2 linked regions of the Vallitalea longa genome follow. The protein of the gene in region 1 interacts with the protein of each later gene in a pairwise test. Links are inferred from orthologs where the notes say so. Each region holds a gene or a part of one and is shown on either strand. Other genes may lie near its edges.

What was found.
Region 2: the proteins of QMG30_RS13815 (region 1) and lysA interact in binary tests that used the Escherichia coli proteins (3 or more experiments, as listed by UniProt). The link is inferred for Vallitalea longa from one-to-one orthologs.

What each region holds. Positions count from the first base shown.
Region 1 is NZ_BRLB01000008.1:127,993-131,324, reverse strand. Bases 20-3,001 are described here. They hold QMG30_RS13815 (response regulator transcription factor), read left to right. Parts: upstream 20-1,156; coding sequence 1,157-1,846; downstream 1,847-3,001. Other genes in these bases: QMG30_RS13810 (HAMP domain-containing sensor histidine kinase), read left to right, coding at 1,833-3,001; QMG30_RS13820 (WG repeat-containing protein), read left to right, coding at 20-1,025. Outside these bases: more of QMG30_RS13820, read left to right, coding at 1-19; more of QMG30_RS13810, read left to right, coding at 3,002-3,332. UniProt on the Escherichia coli protein: Response regulator member of the two-component regulatory system CpxA/CpxR which responds to envelope stress response by activating expression of downstream genes including cpxP, degP, dsbA and ppiA.
Region 2 is NZ_BRLB01000012.1:133,557-136,798, forward strand. What follows is about bases 71-2,962. They hold lysA (diaminopimelate decarboxylase), read right to left. Parts: upstream 2,196-2,962; coding sequence 945-2,195; downstream 71-944. Other genes in these bases: QMG30_RS17175 (hypothetical protein), read left to right, coding at 71-859; QMG30_RS17185 (TrmB family transcriptional regulator), read right to left, coding at 2,247-2,924. In the rest of the region: more of QMG30_RS17175, read left to right, coding at 1-70; QMG30_RS17190 (carbohydrate-binding protein), read right to left, coding at 3,096-3,242. UniProt on the Escherichia coli protein: Specifically catalyzes the decarboxylation of meso-diaminopimelate (meso-DAP) to L-lysine. Is not active against the DD- or LL-isomers of diaminopimelate.

The sequences.
Region 1 (3,332 bases):
GTCAAGCACGTGATTTTCAAGGTGGTTTAGCTATGGTTGTGTATGATGGACGAGGTGAAATAATAGATATTAATGGGAATGAAATTTTCCCAGAAGATTTTGCAATATTACGTCCTTATAAAGAAGGTTATGCTAGAGTATCTACTGATGGTTCAAAATTTGGTTATGTTGATAATCCATCAGAACAGGTTAAAGATGTTCATATGAGTCTAAAAGAAGGTAAATATGATGGTACCAAGACTATAACTTTATCATGTGATACAGAAGGAGCGCAGATTTATTATTCTATAAAATACAATAAGAATTATATATCTTTTGATGATGTATATGGGTGGAAATATAGGCCATATCTTGGTCCTATTGTTCTTAATCAAAAGGCTAATATTACTGCTTATGCTGTTAAAAAAGGTATGAAGGAAAGTAAAAGTGTTACTAGTAATTACGAAATCATACATAATATTTTACCTACAGATGAAAAACCATTTTATAATAAAGTCCCTTATAATATGTATGCAGACTTACTTAATAATTTTGGTTTGTTTAATGGGACTGCAAAAGGTTATGAGTTGGATAAAAGTGGAACAAGGGTTGAGGGACTTGTTATGTTTCTAAGATTAATTGGAGAAGAAAAAGAAGCATTAGAATCTCTAGAAGAACATCCATTTACAGATGTTCCAAAATGGGCTGACAGGTATGTGGCTTATGCTTATTCAAAAGGATATACCAATGGGGTCAGTGAAACAACTTTTGGAAGTAATTCAATTATTGATGCTAAGAGTTATTTTACTTTTTTACTACGAGCATTGAATTATAGTGATAAAGATGGAGACTTTAAATGGAACAACTCTATAGAATACGCTGTATATATTGATATAATTTCGAATGAAGATTACGATTTTTATCAAAAAGAGTTTAAAAGAGCTGAAATTGTGAAAGCATCATATAATACTCTTTTTACTAAAATTAAAAATACCGAAAAAACATTGTATGATATTCTTAGAGAAAAAGGAATAATAAAATTATGATTAATAAGTAAGGGATAAAATCAAAATTAGGATACACTTGAAAAATCTTAAAATAATTAATATTCTAAGTAGTGTTTGTTTATGCTATAATTAATAAAATATTTATTCTTGTACAGGAAGAAGGAAAAAAGATGAATAACAGTATTCTTGTTGCGGAGGACAATTATGAAATATCAAAATTGATAAAGCTATATCTTGAGGTGGAGGGATATAAGGTATTAGTTGCTGATAATGGTGTTGATGGGCTAAAATGTATAGAAGAAAATCATGTTGACTTAGCAATTCTTGATATTATGATGCCAAAAATGGATGGTTATGAGCTTACACGAGAAATACGAAAAATCAGTAACATACCAATTCTAATATTATCTGCTAAAAATGAGGATATTGATAAGATTCTAGGGCTTAATATGGGTGCTGATGATTATATTACCAAACCATTCAATCCTCTTGAGATAGTTGCAAGAGTAAATGCTTTACTGAGACGACATTATAAATTAAGTAAAAATGAAGATAGAGGTATTTTACGTTTAGGTGAATTGACTCTTGATACGAATAATTGTAGGTTAATGAAAAATGAAGAAGAAGTATTGTTAACTGCTACAGAATTCAAGATTCTTGCACTTTTGATGAATGTACCTGAAAGGATTTTCTCTAAAGTACAAATAACTGAACATATAAAAGGAGAATATTTTGAAACAGATGATAATTCTGTGACTGTTCATATATCTCACTTACGTGAAAAAATAGGAAATAACAAAAAGGGAAATCAGTATATTAAAACTGTGAAAGGGTTGGGATATAAAATTGAAGACAAATAAAAAAAGACTAGGTTTTTTTGGAATAATTGTCCGTAATTTTATAGTGTTCGCAATAGCTGTGTTAGCGGTTCTTCTATTTGCATGTTTCCTAGGTATTCTAGTAATATTTTTTGATCTCTCTAATAATTATAATGTTCCTATTGACAACAATAAAAAATACTTTGTAGAAGGTGATTATGATACTTTTCCCATAGAAAGAATACTAGGGGAAAAGGGTTACTTTGTTGTGTATGATGAATATTACGATGTAATATATAAAAGCAAGAGTGCAAAAGATTTTAATTTGAGTAAAGATCAAGTAATATTGATACCAGATGCAGAAGATGAAGTTGAGATTTCTCGAACTGAATATATAGGCAAGGATAATAAAAAGTATATCAGTGTTTTATATTCGAACGAAACAGTAGATAATGACAACAATTTAATAACATCATCATCAAAAATAATAGCTGATAGTAATTTTAATATTATGTTTTCAGATAATCCAAATATAAAGAATCACTATACTGAATCTGAATTTAATCTATTAATTGGTCAGTATCAAGATAAGTTAAGTATTTCCAAGTTGAGTTATACAGGTAATGATGGTAATGATTACTGTGTGGTTTTATGTAAAGAAGTTAATGATGATTTTAAATCTTCAAGGCAAATCATTAGATATATTGTATATGGATATATAATATTTTTTATCTTTGCTGTATTATTTTTTGTTAGAAGTCTCTATAAAAAAGTAAAAGAACCTCTTATACTTTTAAATGATGCAATAGATGGTTTGGCAGAGAATAAAACCGATCAACTGATAAAATATACAGGTCCAAGAGAATTTGAAGAGATTTGTCATAGTTTTAATGATATGGCAATCAAATTAAATGAAACAGACAAAAAGCGTGTTGCGGCGGAGGAACAAAAGCAAAAGATGCTAGCAGACATTTCTCATGACTTAAAAACACCTATAACGGTAATCAAAGGCTATGCAAAAGCAATTACTGATAAAAAAGTTAATGAAAAAGAACTTAGTGAGTATCTTAATACCATATACAAAAAGTCAAATTCCCTTGCAGAGCTTATAAATACTTTTAGTGAATACAGTAAACTCGAAAGACCGGATTTCAAAATAAAGCCTACAAAAACAAACATTTGTGAATTTGCAAGAAATTATTTTATTGATAAATACAATGAACTTGAATTTCTTGGATTTGAACTTGATATACAAATATCAGATGAAAGTATTTATTGTATGGTGGATGTATTCGAAATGAAGCGTGTATTTGAAAATATTATCTCAAATACAGTTAAATATAACGAAAAAGGAAAATTGATAGCTTTTACCCTTAAGAAAACGGAGGGTAACTGTATTATTCATATTGGGGATAATGGAGTCGGTATACCTGATGATTTGAAGAAGAGTATTTTCAACCCATTTTCCATGGGTGATTCATCACGTAGTGAAGGTAAAAGCTCAGGACTAGGAATGGCTATAGTAGAG
Region 2 (3,242 bases), on another replicon or contig:
ATCAGTAAATGGTGAAGTTGTGTGCCCTGAGCAATTGAAAGGTATAGTTGACTTAAAATCAAATATAAACGGATTAATCATACCTATAAAAAAAGGTTACTCCTATATGGAAGATACTATTATGCTAGACGAAGCTTTTATTGCAAGGCAGGATAATGATTCAAAATTATCTGTGGAAAAACTTGTTGCTATTGATAAAATTGATGAAGATATGATAAAAAAACAAATTTCCAATATTCAAGTTCTTGAGGATGTAATTACTACTAGACAAAATATGGATATATTAAGAAATATCATAGATGAATTTAACAAAGTGGAATTATTGATAGTGCCAGATAACAGTTATTACAAAGAAGATTCATTAAAGATCGATTCGAATAATCTTGATTTTTATAAGGATAAGGCAGTTATATCAGACGATAGTATTACTATAAAAGATGTTACACCAACAGAATTAAAAGATAATATCACAGCTATCTATTGTGAAAGACTATATTGTGATGATGAATTGAATAATACAGTTAGAGAACTTAGTATTAATGATGATATGGAAATTTTAAGTAATGGTGATATAAATAATAATGGAAAATTATTTATTGACAATGATTATCTGAAAGCACTTGATCACAAAGTTATTATAAATAATAATGGAAAACTTGTCTTTTATGATACAGTAAAAGCAGAATTAGCTAGAGAAAAAATAAGTACTATAATCAATAATGGTTTAATAGATGCAGATTCATCAATATTCGCTTCTGTAAAAATAATCAATAAAGGTAAGTTAAGAAAATCCCATAGTGTAGATAGAGAAGAAAGTAATGATGTTATCTATGAAAATATGGTGTTTCTAGAACTTTAATTTAATAATGCCAATCAATTAATATTTTAAAAGCGGTAAATCCCATGAATCAGGATTTACCGCTTTAATTTAGTTTTGTTGTCTATTAAAAATTACGTATCAAATCTTCGTAAGTATCTCTACGTCTTATAAGTTTTACATTACCTTCTGAAGTAACAAGAACTTCTGCTGGACGGAGTCTGTTATTGTAATTGGAAGCCATACAATATCCATAAGCTCCAGCATCTAATACATTTATGATATCTCCTTCAAATATTTCAGGAAGTGTACGATCTTTTGCAATGATATCTCCACTTTCACAGATATTACCAACAATATTGACTGTTTCTGTTTTATTGGAAGGTATGTTTGATTCTCTGAAGATTTCTATGTCATGATGTGAGTTATACATAACTGGTCTTTTCAATACATTGAATCCCAAATCCGTTCCAACATATTTCATACCATAGTTTTCTTTTAATGAATAAACAGAGCCAAGTAGATTACCACATTCAGCAACAATATAACGACCAGGTTCTATTTTGAAGGTTATTTGCTTTCCATATCTAGCGGTCCAATCAAATAACACTTTGTCTAATTTTTTTCCTAGACTTTCGAGATCTAGCCTTTTTTCGTCTTCAAGTTTTTTATAAGGTATACCGAATCCGCCACCCATGTCAACAAATTCAAGATCATCAAAATTTTCAGCTATAGTAAGTAATGATTCAACACCTTCAATATATTTATCGCCTTCCATAAATAATGAGCCTATATGTTGATTGATACCTACAAGATTAAGATTGTATTTTGATAGGATATCTTTTATTTCAGGTATTAAACTAGGGTCAACTCCGAATTTAGTTTTTTTACCACCTGTAATGACTTTTTCGTGGTGTCCAGCACCTACACCTGGGTTGAATCTTATACATATTTTACCGCCATTATTAATTTGACCGTATGATTCTAGTTGCGAAAGAGAATCTACGCTTACAAGAATGTCTCTATCAATTGCATATTGCATTTCTTCTTTTGATACATTATTGCTGATATATAAAATTTGTTCAGATGAGAATCCAGCTTTTAATTCAACAAAAATTTCACCTGGAGACATTGCATCTGCATTAAGTCCTTCTTCAAGAGCAATCTTTAGTAAAGAAAGATTGCTATTCGCTTTTACGGAGAAATTAACCGAGAAATTAGGATAAGTTAAGAGATTCTTAAGTTCTCTGCATCTTTCTCGCATTATATTTTCGTTGTAGACGTATAAAGGACTTCCATATTCTTTTATTAAGTCAATGGGGGTAGTATTACCAAAAAAATTATTTTTGTTTGAAACTTTGTTATGTGTTGTTAGCATAACTGTTGCTCCTTCCTAAGAAAATAAATTGTAATGATCTAGTAAATAAAACTATTTTTCATTGTTTATATCTATTAATTTAATCTCATTCATAATAGCTTCTCTTATTAATCTGACCAAAGTTCTATTACGAGAATATAATGCTTGGCTCAAAGTGCCTGTAATGACTTCTTCAGTATCTATAATAAGTTTGAATGATTCATAATTAAAGGATTTATAATATTTATTATGATTGAATGTAGGGACTTCTGGTGATAAAATTACTATTTTTTTATTTTTATTATAAGCATCTTCTATTTCATTGGCAAATAAATCAAGAATTTTTTTATCTGCACAAAAATATAATCTGAATTCGCATTGAAGTATCATATTTTTTATTTTATTGATGATATTTTTTGAATCTACTATAGTAATATATGGATTGTTAGTGACTTGGTTAAATTCTAACTCATCCTTTATGATTTTAATGTTTTGGTTGAAATCTCTTGAAGCATTCATTATAAGTTCTTTTTTAGATATAGCAATGTATTTTGCTGATGTACCTTCAATAATATGTGCATTACCTTTATCTACTAAACTGGATAATGCTGCATAGGCATTAGAACGAGATATACCCGAAAGTTTTGCCGCTTCATATCCAGATAATTCTCCATGTTTACACAAAGTAATGTATATAATAGATTCTTGCTGAGTAAAGCCAATGCTTTTTAACGCATTAATTAGATTCACATTGTTCACCTCAATAGTATTCCTTTATAGAACTACTATAAAACATATGTATGTAATTGTCAAGAAAAAAACTAGAGCTTTGTTTAATAACAAAGCTCTGAAAAATATGTAATATATGAATTTACGTTAATATAGTTTAAAAAATTATTAAGATATAAATATTGAAAAAGACTATTCATAGTTTTTAGTGAGACTATAATTATTACCAAAATTATTATCCCAATAAGTTTTACCATTTACAGTATAGCTGATAGCGTATTCTCCTTCAATGTAGTCATAACACGATATGAAGAATGTCCATAATTCTATATTGTCTAG